Vreelandella piezotolerans: one gene and its partners. The protein of the gene in region 3 interacts with the protein of the main gene of each other region in a pairwise test. Links are inferred from orthologs where the notes say so. Each region holds a gene or a part of one and is shown on either strand. Other genes may lie near its edges. The genes, in order: GYM47_RS08250, grxD and GYM47_RS02540.

The links.
Region 1: the proteins of GYM47_RS02540 (region 3) and GYM47_RS08250 interact in binary tests that used the Escherichia coli proteins (3 or more experiments, as listed by UniProt). The link is inferred for Vreelandella piezotolerans from one-to-one orthologs.
Region 2: the proteins of GYM47_RS02540 (region 3) and grxD interact in binary tests that used the Escherichia coli proteins (3 or more experiments, as listed by UniProt). The link is inferred for Vreelandella piezotolerans from one-to-one orthologs.

What each region holds. Positions count from the first base shown.
Region 1 is NZ_CP048602.1:1,797,496-1,804,977, forward strand. What follows is about bases 1,087-3,899. They hold GYM47_RS08250 (ABC transporter permease), read left to right. Parts: upstream 1,087-1,799; coding sequence 1,800-2,999; downstream 3,000-3,899. Other genes in these bases: osmF (glycine betaine ABC transporter substrate-binding protein OsmF), read left to right, coding at 1,087-1,796; GYM47_RS08255 (ABC transporter ATP-binding protein), read left to right, coding at 2,996-3,899. Also shown: cysS (cysteine--tRNA ligase), read left to right, coding at 1-767; more of osmF, read left to right, coding at 873-1,086; more of GYM47_RS08255, read left to right, coding at 3,900-3,961; GYM47_RS08260 (ABC transporter permease), read left to right, coding at 3,951-4,727; GYM47_RS08265 (thiamine pyrophosphate-dependent dehydrogenase E1 component subunit alpha), read left to right, coding at 4,862-6,064; GYM47_RS08270 (alpha-ketoacid dehydrogenase subunit beta), read left to right, coding at 6,066-7,043; GYM47_RS08275 (2-oxo acid dehydrogenase subunit E2), read left to right, coding at 7,061-7,482.
Region 2 is NZ_CP048602.1:1,361,730-1,369,117, forward strand. Bases 1,956-4,674 are described here. They hold grxD (Grx4 family monothiol glutaredoxin), read left to right. Parts: upstream 1,956-2,999; coding sequence 3,000-3,350; downstream 3,351-4,674. Other genes in these bases: argF (ornithine carbamoyltransferase), read right to left, coding at 1,956-2,781; dnaX (DNA polymerase III subunit gamma/tau), read left to right, coding at 3,511-4,674. Also shown: excinuclease ABC subunit UvrC, read right to left, coding at 1-778; uvrY (UvrY/SirA/GacA family response regulator transcription factor), read right to left, coding at 825-1,475; more of argF, read right to left, coding at 1,861-1,955; more of dnaX, read left to right, coding at 4,675-5,496; GYM47_RS06320 (YbaB/EbfC family nucleoid-associated protein), read left to right, coding at 5,545-5,871; recombination mediator RecR, read left to right, coding at 5,875-6,486; rnd (ribonuclease D), read left to right, coding at 6,534-7,388. UniProt on the Escherichia coli protein: Monothiol glutaredoxin involved in the biogenesis of iron-sulfur clusters.
Region 3 is NZ_CP048602.1:550,902-554,339, forward strand. The notes cover bases 700-3,438. They hold GYM47_RS02540 (BolA family protein), read left to right. Parts: upstream 700-1,784; coding sequence 1,785-2,093; downstream 2,094-3,438. Other genes in these bases: GYM47_RS02535 (MFS transporter), read left to right, coding at 700-1,744; GYM47_RS02545 (hypothetical protein), read left to right, coding at 2,090-2,896; rimI (ribosomal protein S18-alanine N-acetyltransferase), read left to right, coding at 2,893-3,339; zapB (cell division protein ZapB), read right to left, coding at 3,336-3,438. Outside these bases: GYM47_RS02530 (hypothetical protein), read left to right, coding at 1-251; more of GYM47_RS02535, read left to right, coding at 341-699. UniProt on the Escherichia coli protein: Transcriptional regulator that plays an important role in general stress response. Has many effects on cell morphology, cell growth and cell division. Acts by regulating the transcription of many genes, including dacA (PBP-5), dacC (PBP-6), ampC and mreB.

The DNA of each region.
Region 1 (7,482 bases), 1.2 Mb from region 3 along the record:
AGTGCTCTGCAATGTCGACCTGCTGCTTGGGTGATACCTTCGATATCCATGGCGGCGGGCCGGATTTGACCTTTCCTCATCATGAGAACGAGATCGCCCAATCGGAAGCAGCGACAGGGAAAACCTACGTCAATACCTGGATGCATGCCGGCGCCGTGCGTGTGAATCAGGAAAAGATGTCCAAGTCCTTGGGCAATTTCTTCACCATCCGTGACGTACTTGCCGAGCATGATCCGGAAGTCGTTCGCTATCTGTTGGTCGCCAGCCACTACCGCAGCGCCATCAACTACTCGTTGGATTCGCTGGTCGAAGCACGCAAGTCGCTGACGCGACTATATACGGCGTTGGAAGGCGTGGACGCTGACGAGCAGGCAGTCGCCAGCGAGGCGGCCGAGCGCTTTACCGCGGCCATGGACGACGACTTCAACACCCCTGTCGCTTTGGCCGCGCTGTTCGACTTGGCCCGCGATCTCAACCGCGCGAAAAGCGACCAGCCAGCGGAAGCGCCGCGCTTGGCAGGCGAATTAAAGCGCTTGGCCGGGGTGCTGGGGTTATTACAGCAAGTGCCGGAAACCTTCCTCAAAGGCGCTCAGCAGCAGGTAGCGCTTAGCGAGGAGGAGATCGAAGCCAAAATCGCCGAACGTCATGATGCAAAAACCAGTAAGGATTTTGCCCGCGCGGACGCCATTCGTGACGAGCTGGCAGCGCTCGGCATCGTTCTCAAGGACTCCCGGGAAGGGACGACCTGGGTCATCGAAGCGCCTTGATCGTGGTGATATGTCGGACGCCGTGAAAACGGCGTCTGACTTCAACGCAGTAGGCTCTTATACTGATCCGGTACGCCACAGACGCACACTGAAAAGGACGACCCCATGCGCTCATTGTTCACACCTTCGCTGGCTGCCTGTCTATCGACGGTAGCCTTCTCTGTAGTCACTCTTTCCACGGCCAGCGCCAACGATCCCGTCGTGGTGTCTTCGAAAATCGATACGGAAGGCTCGGTGTTGGGCGAACTGATCATTCAAACATTGGAACGCAACGGCATTCCTACGGAAGATCGCCTTCAGTTAGGGGGCACTAGCGTGGTACGTAGCGCGCTGCAAGCAGGGGAGATCGATATTTACCCAGAATACACGGGGAACGGCGCCTTCTTCTTCGACATGACCGATAGCCCCGTCTGGAACAGCGCCGACGACGCTTATCAAACCGTCAGCGAACGCGATGCCGAGCAGGGGTTGATTTGGCTACAGCCCGCCAGTGCCAACAACACTTGGGCCATGAGCATTCGCCAAGACGTGGCCGACGCCAATGATTTGACCACGCTGGATGATTTGGCTGCATATCTGGCCGATGGCGGAACGTTCAAATTTGCCGCCAGCGCTGAATTCGTCGAATCCGCCCAGGCGCTACCGGCTTTCCAGGACGCCTATGGTTTCGAGTTGAGCGATGATCAGCTGCTCGTCCTTTCGGGTGGCAACACGGCTGCTACGATGCGTGCGGCCGCGCAGCAAACCAGCGGTGTCAATGGCGCCATGACCTACGGTACCGACGGTGGTCTGAGCGCCCTGGGCCTCGTCGTGCTCGAAGACTCCAAAGGCGTACAGCCGGTGTATCAACCCGCTCCCGTGGTGCGTGAAGAAGTGCTTGACGCTTACCCTGACATGGAAGCGTTGCTGAATGAGGTGTTTGCCACGCTAGACCTCGTGACGCTGCAAGAGCTCAATGCGAATGTCGCGGTGAATGGTGTCTCGCCGGATCAAGTAGCGAGTGACTACCTCGACAGCCTGGATGACTGATGAATGTCGTTGATCGACGCCCTACCATCGCCATCCTTTAAACGACGCCCTTGGCAGCCTAATGTCGTACTGTGCTGTCTCAGCGGGAGCATGTTAGCCGCTGCATGGCTACTGAACGTGGTGAGTGTCGCCCCTAATCGTATCGTTTCCGGTACCGCCTTTGGCATGGTCGATGCCATTGGTTGGCCAGGGGCAGCCCTGGTGTCATTGCTCTCTCTCGCTATGGCGACGTTGGCATTGATGCCTAACGTCCGGCACTATCGAGCGGTGCTGGCCATCGTTACGCTAACCTTACTACTCATGCCGTTTGGTTTGATGGTGGCTGGCCACTGGTTGGTCGACCCTTCCTTACCTCAGGCGCGTCTTGGTATTGGTCCGGCCTACTGGACCGTACTGTTCGTTTTATTGCTCTGCTTGGTAGAGCTTCGTCTGCGTCTTGGGTTATCTCGATGGTGGACGGCGCTACTGTTATTCGGTGTAAGCGTTGTCTGGTGGGGCTGTGCCGCGCTCTGGCTGGATCGCCTTGCCCTGGTACAGGAGTTCCAAGCTCGGCAGGGGCAGTTTTATCAGGCACTGATGCAGCACATGGTGCTGGTGAGCACGGCCGTAGGCGTCAGCGTGGTGCTGGGGTCGCTGCTGGCCATGCTCATGCGTCGCTATGAGCGGCTACAAAAAGTAGCGTTTACGCTGCTGAATTTTTTACAAACCATCCCCAGCTTGGCGCTGTTTGGGCTTCTGCTAGCGCCCCTTGCCTGGCTGGCAGCGAATGTCCCAACGCTGGCGGCGCTAGGGGTGAGTGGCATTGGCAACGCGCCGGCGCTGATCGCGCTCATCGCCTACAGCCTGCTGCCAATGGTGCGCAATACCTACATCGCCCTCGAAGAAGTGAGCGAGGAGACATTGCAGGCCGCCAAAGCCATGGGAATGCGAACGACACAACGTTTTTGGCAAGTGCGGTTTCCGTTGGCACTTCCCGTGCTGTTGGAAGGCGTGCGTATTACCGCCGTTCAAGCCGTGGGACTTACCGCGGTAGCGGCATTGATTGGGGCGGGCGGCTTAGGCACATTTATTTTTCAAGGGCTGGGTCAGGCTGCCATGGATATGGTGCTGTTGGGTGCGTTACCCATTTTGATCTTGGCGCTCATGGTGGATGCAGGGCTTGGTGCGTTAGCGGACGCGCTGCGTCCCGGAGGACGGCAATGATCGAGCTTTCCCATGTTTCAAAGACGTTCGGCGACGCCACCGCGGTGGATGACATTACCCTGCGGGTTGCAAAAGGCAAGCTCTGTGCGTTGGTAGGTACTTCCGGCTGCGGTAAATCCACCACGCTGCGCATGATCAATCGACTCATCGATCACAGCAGTGGCGACATCATCTTGGATGGCCAGGCGATCGAGCAGTACGATCCAGTGAAGCTTCGCCGTCGCATTGGTTACGTGATTCAGAGCACCGGACTATTTCCTCACTGGAGCGTTGCACGCAACATTGGATTGGTGCCTCGGCTATTGAAGTGGTCGGCTACCGATACTACCGCTCGAGTCGAGGAGTTGATGGGGTTGCTAGGGCTGCCTGTGGAGGAGTTCGCCCATAAATATCCTCACCAACTCTCCGGCGGGCAGGCGCAACGGGTAGGTGTGGCTCGCGCGCTTGCCGGCGATCCCGATATCTTGCTCATGGATGAGCCCTTTGGGGCGCTAGACCCCATCACCCGGGAAAAGCTCCAGGAGGAGCTTGCCAAAATACAGTCTCGGCTGCACAAAACCATCGTGTTCGTGACCCACGATATGGATGAAGCACTGAGGTTGGCCGACCACCTTGTCGTCATGCGCGACGGTCGCATCGTTCAACAGGGCACGCCACTAGCGCTTTTACAGCATCCCCACGATCCGTTTGTCGAGTCGTTACTCGGCGGCCTGGAGCGGGGATTGAAGCAAGCAGCGCTCACACGGGTGAAAGACCACATGACATCGCTGGGGCCTACCTTGCCGGCGCAGTCGCGCATTCCCGCTGATTTTTCGCTGCGCCAAGCGCTCTCCATGATGTTGCGTGATCACTGTGATCGCTTGACGGTCGTCGATCAAAACGATGTGCCGATTGGTGAGCTGTCGCTTCGCCGTATCGTCAAAGAAGCACAGTGGGATAGGACGAGTCAGCGTGAATCGTAAGTCCGGTAACAACGATTTGTCGAATGTCGCTAACGTCCAGTGGCTTCTTCCACTGGCATGGGCTGCACTGTTGGCGGCGGGCATCATTGGTATGCCTCTGCTAGAGAGCTTGTTTCGTTGGATAGAGCCTGACGCTAGACAGGTCGTTTATGCTCGCGCGGCATTTTACGAGTTGCTCGGCCGTCATGTCCTGGTCGTTGGCGTGGCGGCGGTGGTGACGATCATCGCGGGCGTGGCGGCGGGGGTGGCCGTCACGCGTGAGAGAGGGCGTGATTTTTTGCCGCTGATCGGGCAACTGGCATCGCTGGGGCAGACGTTTCCACCGGTCGCCGTATTGGCGTTAGCCGTTCCGGTGCTCGGCTTTGGCACGCTGCCCATCATCGTTGCCCTCATGCTCTACGGACTGCTGCCCATCGTGCGTAATACCCTGGCGGGTATCAATGATGTCGACCCAACGATCAAACAGTCGGCCCTGGCCATGGGTATGACGCCCTGGCAAGTGTTGCGACAAGTCGAACTTCCGCTGGCGGCGCCGGTCATTTTGGCGGGCGTGCGCACCTCGGTGACGATCAATATCGCCACGGCTGCGCTGGGCGCGACAGTGGGTGCGAGTAACCTGGGCGACCCGATCATTGCGGGCATCGTCAACGGTAATGTGGCCTACGTACTGCAAGGTGCTCTTTTGATCGCGCTTCTGGCGCTCTGCGTCGATAGCGCTTTCAATGTCTATCAGCAGACGCTGCGTCAGCGTCTCTCTGCATCTTAAGTCGAATCCCTAAACCGCTTCCACTGAGTTACTGTCCCAGTGTTGCGTTGACCCGTGTCAGATAAATCCACTGGCACAAACGGTCATCACCGACAACACTGCCCTCAAAAGGGGTAAAAACAAGGACAATAATGATGACTCAGTACGTACACCAGCCGGCCTTCATGACCGGCGACGAGTTTGCCATCGAGACGTTCGCCCTGCTGAACCCCGATGGCGAGCTTTACGAAGGCGCTCGAGCACCCGAGATCACGCAAGAGCACGCCCGCCGACTGTATCAGGCCATGCTAGCCACCCGCATTCTTGATGAGCGCATGATGGCTGCTCAACGCCAAGGGCGTCTCAGCTTTTACATGCAGTGCACCGGTGAAGAGGCTGCCGTTGTGGGAGCAACTGCCGCACTGGACGATGCGGACATGATCATGGCCCAGTACCGTGAGCAGGGCGCCTTGATGTATCGCGGCTTCTCCATCGACGAGTTCATGAATCAGCTATTTGGCAACGAGCTCGATTACGGCAAAGGCCGACAAATGCCGATTCACTACGGCTCCCGTAAACTGCACTATATGACCATCTCATCGCCGCTGGCGACGCAGATTCCTCAAGCCACCGGGTATGCCTACGGTCAAAAGCTGGCGGGTGAAGGCCACTGCACGCTGACCTTCTTTGGCGAGGGTGCCGCATCCGAGGGAGATTTCCACGCTGCCCTCAACATGGCGTCGGTGCACCAAGTGCCGGTCATCTTCTTCTGCCGTAACAATGGTTACGCCATCTCGACGCCAGCCACCGAGCAGTTTGCTGCCGACGGTATTGCTCCCCGTGCGTTTGGCTACCACATGCACGTGATTCGTGTGGATGGCAACGATGCATTGGCGGTCTTCGAAGCGACGCGTCAGGCAAGACGCATTGCGGTAGAAAAAAATCAGCCGGTACTCATCGAGGCCATGTCCTATCGCTTGGCGGCCCACTCCTCTTCGGATGACCCCTCGGGCTATCGTGCGAAAAGCGAAGAGGAGGCGTGGCGCGTCAAAGATCCCTTGCTGCGCATGCAGCGCTGGATGGCGAAGAAAGGGTGGTGGAGCGATGAAGAAGAGGCCAGCCAACAAGAGACCTTGCGACGTGAGGTGCTGGACACCATGAAGCGGGCCGAAAAGCGCCCGCCGCCGCCGCTCGAATCGCTGATCAGCGATGTCTATGCGGATGTTACGCCCGCGTTGCAGCGTCAACTGGATCAGCTCAAGCGGCATATTCGTCGTTATCCCGATGCTTACCCGCGTGGCGCTCAGTCGCTCGATCCTTCCCTCTCGTCAGCCGCCGATCATCAGGGGGATGCGTAAGATGACGACCATGAACATGCTTCAGGCGATCAACAATGCGCTCGATATCGCCATGGAAGAAGACGAAAAAGTGATCTGCTTCGGCGAAGACGTTGGGGTGTTCGGCGGGGTGTTTCGGGCCACCAGCCATTTACAGGAGAAGTACGGCAAATCGCGCTGTTTCAATACCCCGCTGGTAGAGCAAGGCATCATCGGTTTCGCCAACGGGCTGGCTGCGCAAGGATCGGTACCTGTCGCGGAGATTCAGTTTGCCGACTACATTTTTCCGGCCTTCGATCAAATCGTCAACGAAACCGCCAAGTTCCGCTACCGCTCCGGGGATCTCTTCAATGTAGGTGGCCTCACCATCCGAACGCCTTACGGTGGCGGTATTTCGGGGGGGCTTTATCACTCCCAATCACCCGAGGCCTACTTCACTCATACGCCCGGTCTGAAAGTCGTCGTGCCACGTAATCCCTATCAAGCCAAGGGACTGCTGCTCGCGGCCATCCGTGATCCTGACCCGGTGCTTTTTTTAGAGCCCAAGCGGCTCTACCGAGCGGCCGTGGGCGATGTGCCGGACGACGATTATCAGTTGCCCATCGGCGAAGCGGAGATCGTCAAAGAGGGCAGTGATCTTACCTTGGTCGGCTGGGGCGCACAGATGGAGGTAATCGGCAAAGCCGCCGAGCTAGCTGAAGAGCAGGGTATCTCTTGCGAGGTCATCGACCTGCGCTCGCTGTTGCCTTGGGATGTCGATACCGTGGCGGAATCCGTCTTCAAAACGGGCCGCATGATCGTCAGTCACGAAGCTCCTTTGACCGGTGGTTTTGCCGGAGAAGTCGCTGCGACGATACAGGAGCGCTGTTTTCTTTACTTGGAATCGCCGATTACTCGGGTCACCGGGTTGGATACCCCTTTCCCGCTGGTGCTGGAAAAAGAGTATCTGCCCGACCACCTGAAAATTTTTGAAGCGATCCGCGAAAGCGTGAACTTCTAGCGCTAGGGAGAACAGTCATGAGTGATTTTTTATTGCCGGACATCGGCGAAGGGATCGTCGAGTGTGAAGTGGTGGAGTGGCGCGTTGCCGAAGGCGACACCATCGAAGAGGACCAGCCCATCGTCGAGGTGATGACCGACAAGGCCCTGGTCGAAATTACGGCGCCCGAAGCAGGCACCGTCACCAAGCTTTATGTGCCCCAGGGGCAAATCGCCAAGGTCCACGCGCCCCTCTACGCGTACCAAACGGCAGGTTCATCTTCCAGCGAGCCTACGGCAGACGCCTCCACCGATCAGTCGACCGCTAACCCTCGAGAGTCCACGCCGCAACGTGACGACATCGAGCCGTCGACGCGCGCTCCCGCCGAGCCGAGTGCTTTAGCCCATAAAGTCCCCGCTAGCCCCGCCGTTAGGCGTTTAGTCAGGGAGCACGATCTGGT
Region 2 (7,388 bases), 810 kb from region 3 along the record:
CCGGTCGCTGGGCCAGCGCAAACACATCGGCATCGCCACTCTCGTTATCGACGAATTGGCGCTGCTGAAGCTGACGCAGCTGCTGAATTTGATCGCGCAGACGAGCGGCTTCTTCGAAGTCGAGCGCCTGGCTGGCGATTTCCATCTCTTGGGTCAATAGCTGCGTGACGTGCTCACTCTTGCCTTCCAAGCACATGACGGCGTGCTCCACATCTCGCCGGTACTCTTCCTCGGAAATATAGTCCACGCATGGGGCGCTGCAGCGCTGGATTTGATACTGCAAGCAAGGACGAGAACGGTGGGCAAAGACGCTGTCTTCGCAGTTGCGGATGCGGAATATTTTCTGCATCAGCGTGAGGCTCTCCTTGACCGCGCCGCTGCTGGGGTAAGGGCCTAAGTAGCGGCCGTCATCGCGACGCTGGCGTGCACGCTTGTACTCCAGAGCCGGGTAGGGGTGGCGATCAGTGACGAAGACGAAAGGATACGACTTATCGTCGCGCAGCAGAATGTTATAGGGCGGGCGAAGTTCCTTGATCAGCGTTTGTTCGAGTAACAGGGCCTCGGTTTCACTGCGGGTCACAGTGATTTGAATGTCGGCAATGCGCGCCACCATCGCCTGAGTTTTCGCATTGAGCTGGCCACGGAAATAGCTTGCCAGCCGAGCTTTCAGGCGTTTTGCTTTCCCTACATAGAGCGTATTTTGCTCCTCGTCGAGCATGCGGTAAACGCCCGGCGACGAGCTGACGGAGCTTAGAAACTGCTTGGCATCAAAAGTCATGGCTGGGCATCGGCGCTCTCAAACGTCAGAAGAGGCGATGGTAGGTCTATCCCAGGATCGCGTCAAAGCCCTCGACGAGCCCGTGGCGTAAGGCAAGGTGAGTGAGTTCGACGTCCGTGGCGACTTGCAGCTTGTCAAACAGGCGGTAACGGTACGTGTTGACGGTCTTTGGGCTCAGGTGCAGGCGATCGGAAATGTCTTGTACACGCTGGCAGTTGACGATCATCAGCGCTATTTGTAGTTCACGGTGGGAGAGGTGGCTAAAGGGGTTATCCTCGTCAGTGAAGTGCGCCAAGGCAAGCCGCTGGGCAATCTCTTGGCTGACATAACGGCGTCCGTGGAAGACCTGCCGAATGGCTTCGGTCATTTCAACGGCGTCTGCCCCTTTGCTAAGAAAGCCTGATGCGCCGGCCTCGAGCATCCGTCGCAGCACGCTATCCTCCAAATGCGCGGTAAGAATAATCACTTTGACATCGGCCAAGGTGCGGTGGATACGGCGTGTGGCTTCGAGCCCGCCGATTCCCGGCATGCGGATATCCATGAGCACGATATCAGGCTTTAACTGGCGACACTGAGTCACGGCGCTTTCGCCATCGTCAACCTCACCCACGATCTTGATATCGCACTCTTCGTTGAGCAGGTGGGCGATACTGGTTCTCACCAGGTGGTGATCATCGGCAATTAAAACGTTGATCAAGGGTCTGGCTCCTGCAGGTAGTCATCGTTGGCTCGGGCGATACGCGTGCTGCGAAACTATAGAGTGCCACAGCTCTTGGCAAAGGAGAATTAGTTGATGCTTGTTTACTTTAAACCTTGACCTTGCACTGCTTGTCGCTTAGTATTCGCTCCGCTGCAGGTTGCTGCAGTGATTGGGGCCTTAGCTCAGCTGGGAGAGCGCAACACTGGCAGTGTTGAGGTCAGCGGTTCGATCCCGCTAGGCTCCACCAAATTTGAAACGCCGCGTTATTTATAACGCGGCGTTTTCGTATGCCTGCTCTCGAGCTTTGCTCCTCTGCTTTCCACCCGAGTGTGGGTGGAAAGCACCAGAGCTTAGGCTTCGAGGAGCTTGGGTTACGAAGAACTTAGCCTTCGATTTGCCCGAGCAGCAGGAATTCGATCAGTGCCTTCTGGGCGTGCAGACGGTTGCCTGCCTCTTGCCAAACCACGGCGCGCGGGTCGTCCAACAGTGTATGGCTAATCTCTTCGCCGCGGTGAGCTGGTAGACAGTGCAGGAAGAGGGCGTCGGGCTTGGCGGTATCGAGCATGGCTTCGGTGACTTGAAAGTCGGCGAAATCTGCCTCGCGCTTTGCTTGCTCTGCATCCTGGCCCATCGATGCCCACACGTCGGTGGTGATCAAGTCAGCGTCTTTGGCCGCTTCTTTGGGGTCGTGGAGTAGCGTGACGCAGTTGCCAGCCGCTTCCATGATGTCAGCGCGAGGCTCGTATCCTCTCGGACAACATACCCTCAAATGGAAGCCGAACTGGCGAGCGGCATTGATCCAGGAGTGACACATATTGTTGCCATCGCCCACCCATACGGCGGTACGGCCTTTCACGCTGCCGCGAAGCTCGGTCCAGGTCATGACGTCTGCCAGCAGTTGGCAGGGGTGATAGTCGTCGCTGAGCGCATTGATCACCGGCACGCTGCTGGCACTGGCGTAGGTTTCCAATCCTTCGTGGGAGAAGGTGCGAATCATCACGGCGTCGACCATTTCAGAGAGCACGCGAGCGGTATCTTCGATGGGCTCGCCGCGGCCCAGCTGGGTATCGCGGGGAGAGAGGAAGAGCGCGTGGCCACCAAACTGCGCCATACCCGTCTCGAAAGAGACACGAGTACGCGTGGAGGATTTTTCGAAAATCATTGCCAGCGTGCGGTTGGGCAGCGGTGTATAAACCGGACCGTTGGCTTTCAAATCCGTTTTGATCTTGATGGCACGCTGGATCAAATACGCCAGCTCGTCTGGGGATAAATCCAGTAAAGTAAGGAAATGGCGTGTCGCCATGATGACTGCTCTCCACACAAAAACACCATCCTAGCGATGCGGCAGGGGATGCGCAACGCGAGCAGCATGCGTAGAATGGCGGCCACGCGTTAAGACCGAGTCGTTTGCTCGGGTATTGGCGGCAGCCGCGCCTACCTTACTCTGCCGGTCATGGGGTTAAAGCCAGTGAGCGGATGGCGTAGACTGGCGCGGAACACAACACTCGTTAGGAGCACATCATGAGCACGACTGCCGAAAACATTCAGCGTCAAATCAGCGAAAACCCGATTCTGATCTACATGAAAGGCACACCTCAGTTGCCCCAGTGTGGTTTCTCCGCGCAGACCGTTCAGGCGCTGATGAGCTGCGGTGAGCGCTTTGCCTTCGTCAACGTTCTGGACAATCCGGATATCCGTGCAGAACTTCCCAAAATTGCCAACTGGCCGACATTTCCGCAACTGTGGGTAGAGGGCGAACTGGTTGGCGGTTGCGATATCGTGGTCGAAATGCATCAAAACGGCGAGCTGGAAAAACTCGTCAAAGAAGCCGCCCAGCGCGCTGCAGCCGCCGAAGGTGGTGAAAACGCTTGAGCGTGATGCCACAAGCCGTTTGAAGACCGCCCGGCGGTTGGCGGGCTGCGGTGCAGCCGCTAGAATGGTGCGCAATCACTAAGCGCTTACTCTTAGCAAACGCGGTTCACGATGGGCCGCGTCGCACCGATTGTCAGCCCGCCAAAGGAAGTGTTGCTCAATGAGCTATCAGGTTCTGGCCCGCAAGTGGCGGCCACGTACATTCCACGAGCTCGTGGGCCAGGCCCATGTTCAACGCGCCCTGGTCAATGCTCTTGACCAGGGCCGTTTGCATCATGCCTACCTCTTTACCGGCACGCGAGGCGTCGGCAAAACCACCCTGGCGCGCATCTTGGCAAAGTGCCTCAACTGCACGGCGAATGGGCGCGGCGACGAAGGCATTACCTCGACCCCCTGTGGTCAGTGTGATAGCTGCCAAGCCATCGACGAGGGGCGCTTCGTCGACCTGATCGAAGTCGATGCTGCCTCGCGTACCAAAGTGGAAGACACCCGCGAGCTGCTCGATAATGTCCAGTACGCGCCTACACAAGGGCGCTATAAAGTGTATCTCATCGACGAGGTACATATGCTGTCCACCAGCAGTTTCAACGCGCTGCTGAAAACGCTGGAAGAACCCCCGCCCCACGTCAAGTTTCTGCTGGCGACGACCGACCCGCAGAAACTCCCGGCCACCGTTTTGTCACGTTGTCTGCAGTTTACGCTCAAGCACATGCCGCCTGAGCGTGTCGTCGAGCATTTGACCTACGTGCTGGGGCAAGAGGGCGTCGATTACGACGAGAGCGCGCTGTGGCTGCTGGGCAAAGCCGCCGAAGGCTCCATGCGTGACGCTATGAGTCTGACCGATCAAGCGATTGCGTTCGGCCAAGGCGCCGTTCGGCACGCCGATGTGGCGGCCATGCTGGGTACGCTGGATCATCGCCATGTGCTCGCGCTCGTCGATGCCTTGGCAGATGTGGACGTGCAGAAGCTGTTGGCGGAAGTGGCGCAGTTGGCCGAACAGGGGCCGGATTTTGCCGCCGTGCTAGACGAGCTGACGGCCACTCTTCATCGCTTGGCCGTGGCGCAGATGGTGCCCGATGCTGTGGATAACAGTCACGGTGATCGTGCGCAGATCCAGCAGTTGGCCAGCCGTTTTACCGCCGAAGACATTCAGCTCTACTACCAGATTGGTATTCAGGGACGTGGCGACATGGTGCATGCCCCGGATTTGCGCAGCGCCTTGGAAATGACCTTGTTGCGTATGCTGGCCTTCCGCCCCCAGGGCGTGCCGAAACCGCCGGTAACGCCGTTACCGCTACGCCGCGAGCCCGCCTCCGATACGAGCGCACCCGCCGAGGCATCAACCGAGACCGCTACTTCTGTCGACGGATCTAGCACAAAAAAGCCTGAGCCTGCATCCGTAGTCGCCGGGGACTCGCCCCAAGCGCCTGCTGAGGTGCAGGCTTCAGCGGCTCATGAGGATGATGCGGGCTCGGCCTTGTCTTTGCCGACTGGCGCCGAACGAGACGAGTCGGAGCCCCCGCCCTGGTCGCTTGAAGAAGTGGAACATACGGCTACGCTCGCGCCAGAGCCAGAGCCAGAGCCAGAGCCAGAGCCAGAGCCAGAGCCAGAGCCAGAGCCAGAGCCAGAGCCAGAGCCAGAGCCAGAGCCAGAGCCAGAGCCAGAGCCAGAGCCAGAGCCACATGACGCCTCTTTGGTTGCTGCGACGTCTGAAGTCACACCCGAACCCGTGACCGAGCTTGGTCGTTGGGACCATAAGACGTGGTTAGCCCATTTTGACGCGTTGGGTTTGGGAGGCTTGACGCGCAATTTGGCGGCACATTGCCAGTTGGAGAGCGATGATGGGCAGACCGTGATACTGCGGCTCGACCCCAGTCAGTCGGCCATGCAAGCCGATGTGCACAATGGACGAATCGAGCGTGCGCTCAAGGCGTTGGGGTTGACAAGAAAGCTTCAGTTCAGCGTCGCCGAGCTAGACACGGCGCTGGAAACGCCTCGCCAGCAAGAAGAACGCCTGCTGCAGGAGCGCCACGCACAGGCAGTTGATCTATTGCATCACGACCCCAATATCCAGAAGCTACAGCAGGCGTTTGGGGCTACGCTCATTGAGTCGTCCGTCAAACCGACGCCAGCGGCACGCTCTTAATGGCCACCGGCTATCTTTATCCGTTTCAATGATTGAGGAGAACACCGCATGTTCAAAGGCGGAATGGGCAACATCATGAAGCAAGCCCAAGAAATGCAGGAAAAAATGCAGCGTGTACAGGAAGAAGTCGCTCAGGCGGAGGTACATGGTGAGGCAGGCGCTGGGATGGTCAAAATCACCATGAACGGCCGTCACGATGTCATCGATGTGACGATTGACCCTAGCGTGCTGGAAGAAGACAAGGAGCTTCTGGAAGATTTACTGGCCGCCGCAGTGAACGATGCCGTTCGCAAAGTAGAAGCCAACTCTAAAGCGAAGATGGAAGAAGCAACGGCCGGCCTGAATTTACCGCCTGGCTTTAAGATGCCCTTCTAAACCATGCGTTTTTCTCCGCTTGTCGAGCAATTGATGGACGCCTTTCGCGTGCTGCCCGGCGTTGGGCCGAAAACGGCTCAACGTATGGCCATGCATCTCTTGGAGCGTGAGCGCCCGGGGGGTAAGCGTTTGGCCGCCGTGATCCAGCAAGCGATCGATGAGGTCGGTTATTGCCAGCGCTGTCGAACGCTGACTGAAGCCGAGATATGTGCGCTGTGTGAGAGTCCGCGCAGAGACGATGCGCTACTTTGTGTTGTCGAGTCCCCTGCTGATCAGCTAGCGATCGAAGAGGCCGGTGGCTTTCAAGGGCGCTATTTCGTGCTACATGGCCATCTCTCGCCGCTCGACGGTATTGGGCCAGACGCTATTGGGCTCGATGTGCTCGAGAGTATCGTGGCCGAGGGCAGCGTTCGTGAAGTGGTGTTGGCTACCAACCCCACGGTAGAAGGTGAAGCGACCGCCCACTTCATTGCGTCTCAGTTAGCACATTACGGCGTCGCTTTCTCGCGTCTTGCTTACGGGGTGCCCATGGGCGGTGAGCTGGAGTATGTCGATGGTGGCACACTGAGTCGCGCCTTTAACGGTCGCCAGCCTTTCGCTAGCGACGAATACTGACAAGAAACGCAAGCGCTGATGCGGTTGTGCCAACCCGGAAAACTGCTTTGTCCTCTTCAAGCTCTTTTTTATATCAATGGATTGATAATGCCGAGGCATTGGATGCCGCCTGTGAAGCGGTGGCCGGTGCTAGTGTCATTGCCCTCGATACCGAGTTTTTCCGCGAGAACACCTTCTTCCCCGTCCCAGCGTTGATTCAGTTTGCAAGTGATGACGTCGCTTATTTGGTCGATCCGCTCTGTACGCCCTGCACGGCCTCGTTCAAAGCGCTGCTGCAAAACGATGCGGTGAAACTGCTGCATGCTTGCAGCGAAGATCTGGAGGTTTTCCAGCATTGGGCGGGCGTTCTCCCTACACCGCTGGTGGATACCCAAGTCGCGCAGGCCTTTTTGGGGGAAAACCCCGGCATGGGCTATCAAAAGCTGGTCGAGCATTGGGTAGGTGAGACGCTGCCAAAAGAAGAAACGCGCTCCAACTGGTTGGAGCGGCCGTTGACGCCGTCTCAGTGTGAATATGCGGCGCTGGACGTCATCTATCTACTCCAGGTATGGCAACTTCAATCTGAGAAACTGGACGGTCTAGGACGACGGGAGTGGCTAGACAGCGAGTGCACCCATTTGATTGAGCAGGCAGGGCGCAGCGAGGAGAACGATGGTCAGTGGTATACTCGCCAGCGTCAGTTGTGGCGGCTTTCACCACGCCAACTCGAGGCGTATCGGCTGATGACCATCTGGCGTGAGGGTGAAACGCGTCGCCGCGATCTGCCGCGTAACTGGCTGGTGAGCGATAAGCTGCTGTTTGCCATCGCCGAGAAGATGCCGAAAAACCGCTATGAGCTCGCCGAGATAGACGGCGTCAAACCGTCGCTGGTCAAAAAAGAGGGCGATGCCCTGTTGGCGCTC
Region 3 (3,438 bases):
TGATCCCTGAGATGGATACCCCAGAGGCGCTGGAGACATTCGTTCGTGAACGTCACGTAGAAATCCTAGAAACCGAGCTGCGTGCTTGGGAAGAGGATGAGCGTCAGTGGCCAGAAAAACTCGACTGGTCGCTGTTTCAGGACTTCCTGCGCGTGGAGCATAGCTACCTCGCCATCGACCTGGATGACGAAACGGCGTTGGAAATCTCCGATGTCGATGACTCGCTGCTGCTCGACCATGAGCAAGATTAGCGTGCTAGTATTCTTATGCTAAGCGCACTGTAAAACCGGCTTCGGCCGGTTTTGCCGTTTCAGAGGGTGTTGTTCAGGAACTCATCACCATGCGACTGTTTGAAACTCGCCCCGGCGACGACGGCCTGCCTGGGCCCGAGCGCCTATTGGCCGTGCTGGCGCTCGTGACCGGCACGCTAATGGCGGTGGTCGATACCACCATGATCAATTTGGCCTTGCCCACCATCGCCGCTGATTTAGGCGTGTCGGCATCCCGGGCGGTGTGGATCACTAACCTGTTTCAGGTCGTTTGCGCGGCCTTTTTATTGGTGTTTGCCGGTGTCAGCGAGCTGATAACCCGACGACGGCTCTACCTGTTGGGTTTGGCCACCTTCGTAATGGCGGCACTCGGTGCCGCGCTGTCGCGTAACCTCGAAACGCTACTCGTGTTTCGTGCGCTGCAAGGCTTGGGCGCAGCGGCCACGCTCTCCATTGGGCCGTCGCTCTACCGCGCCATTTTTCCGTCCCGTCTGCTCGGCAGCGCGCTGGGGCTCAGTGCGCTGGTCGTGGCGGGCGGTTATGCCGCAGGCCCTACCCTCAGTGGCGTCATTCTCTCGTTCGCGGACTGGCCGTGGCTGTTCGCGCTCAACGTGCCGCTAGGGCTCTGCTCGCTCTGGCTGGCCCGCCGAGCGCTGCCGAGAGAGACCCCGCGCCAAGGTGGCTTCGATACGCTGGGGGCGCTTTACTCGATGCTGATGCTGGCGAGCTTTTTTATCGCCATGGATGCCGTGGGCCACGCCGCACCGGTGTGGCAAAGCGGCGGATGGGGGCTGCTGGCGGTAGTGGGCTGCGCGCTATTTGTGCGTCGCCAGCGGCGGGCGCCTTACCCGTTACTGCCGCTAAGCGTGTTTGCCGAAAAGCGTTTCACGCTGGCGGTGTCCGCGTCGGGGCTAGCGTTTATCGGCCAGGGACTCACCTTTGTGGCGCTGTCGTTCTTTTATCAGGAGCAGATGGGATTTTCGCCCTTGGAGACTGCGTGGCTGTTCACGCCCTGGCCGCTGGCGATCATGCTGGTGGGGCCGGTCGCAGGGCGTTTGGCAGATCGCTTCAACCCCAGCCTGCTGTCGAGTACGGGGCTGCTGCTGCTGATCGTCGGGTTGGTGGCGTTGGCGCTGGTGGACGAGAGTACGGGGGTCGCGGGAAGCTTGTGGCGAACGGCCCTTTGCGGGATTGGCTTCGGGCTTTTTCAGCCGCCCAATAACCGGGAAATGATGGGCAGCCTGCCGCCTGAGCGTAGCGCCAACGTGTCCGGCGTGATGAGCACCACGCGCACGGTGGGGCAGTCACTCGGGGTTGCGCTGGTCGGCGCGGCGCTGGCGCTTGGATCGCCCGTTCAGTTAACCCTCTGGTTGGGGGCAGGGACGACGCTGTTGGCATTGCTGGCAAGTCTTTCCCGTGTGTCGTTGGCCCAGCGGGCGCTCGTCGAGCGGAGGGCATCGTCTGTTGGCGAGTAACGGCGTACAATAGGGCCGTTGCTGACGGAAGGAGAGTCCCATGGCGATACAGACACAAATCGAGCAAAAGTTGGCGGCGCTAACCCCAGACGTGCTCCGAGTCGAGAACGAGAGCCACATGCACAACGTGCCGGCCAACTCGGAAACGCACTTCAAAGTGACCCTGGTAAGCGACAGCTTCGACGGTATGATGCCGGTGAAGCGTCATCAGCAAATATATGCCCTGTTGGCTGACGAACTCTCGGGCCCTGTCCACGCGCTGGCGCTACACCTGTATACGCCCCGCGAGTGGCAGGCGCGCGGCAGCGAGCGTCCCAACTCTCCCAACTGTCGTGGCGGCGGCCAGTGACCCAAGAAGTCACTCGTCGGCACTATCTGGATGCCATGGGCATTACGTCCTGGGCGTCCCGTTATCAGTTACCCAACGCCCTGCCCACTGACGTCTGTGAGTGGCAAGACGCACCGGCCAAAGCGGCACCGCGCGAGCGCTTGCAGGCGCTGCTCGACGACGCCCCCGCGCGCCAGCCCTCTCGCCAGCCCGGTCGTGAATCCGATCTTGCCCCCAAAGTCGCTGCGTCACCCTCGGCCGTCAAAGCGCTGCTGGGCCAGCCAACGCCCACAGAGCAGGTATCTCAGCCAGAGGCGAGCACAGAGCTTGAACCGACAACACAGGTCGAACGCGCCGAGCCACTGACGTTCAGCCTCTCCTGCGCTTGCATCGACGGGCGCTGGCTCAGTCTCTGTGAAGGCGAGATCTCGGCGGTCGAGCAGCAGCTGCTGGCCAACATGCTGCGTGCTGCGGGCATCGGACATGGCGAGCTGCCCGCGGTGATTCACTTCACCTGGCCGCCCATGGCCACTGCCTTCGAGCCTGAAGAGCCCCTTGAAGAAGCGCAAGAGGGCGTGGCAGCGTTTATTGCCGGTGCGGTAAGTCGGCAAGGTTGGCAATTAGAGCAGGTGCTTTGGTGGGGCGCTGAGAGCGCAACGCCCGATTTGGAGCGCGTCATCGCGCTCGATGGTGGGCATAGCGAAACGCTCGCGCTACCGGTTTGGCAAGGGCCCTCGCTGGCTGCGCTGACCCAAGACGCGAATGCCAAACGTGCGCTATGGCCGCGTTTGGTGGCTTTAGGCAAGCAGTGGGGCGATGCGTGATCGAGCGTTTGCGTCCGGACCATCGAGCTCCGCTTCTGAAACTGGAAGCCCTCGCCCAAAGCGGCGCCAGTGGCCAGCAGTTGGCGGAGGCGTTAGCCGATGACCAAACGTGGGTCTTGGGCGATTGGCAGGGCGACGTGCTCGCAGGCTATGCCGTGATCGCGCAACTCCCGTTCGATGCCGAGCTCCAGGCCATTGGCGTGCGGCCTGAGTGTCAGGGGCAAGGCAGGGCACGACGCTTGTTGGGTGAGGTCATTACCTTGGCCACACACTGGCAAGCAGAGCGATTACTGCTGGAAGTGCGCGCCAGCAATCTGCGAGCTATTGCGCTCTATCGGCAGGCAGGGTTTCAGGAGGATGGCCGTCGGAAGGGCTACTACCCGGCCGCCGACGGCGCGACCGGGCGGGAAGATGCGCTGCTGATGTCGCGAGCGCTGGCTTAGGAGGCGCTGCTGTCGTCCATGCCATCGAACTTGCTGAGGACACTCTGCAAGCGGCGCTCCCACTCTTCACGCTCTTGCTTCAACTGCGCGTTTTCGTTG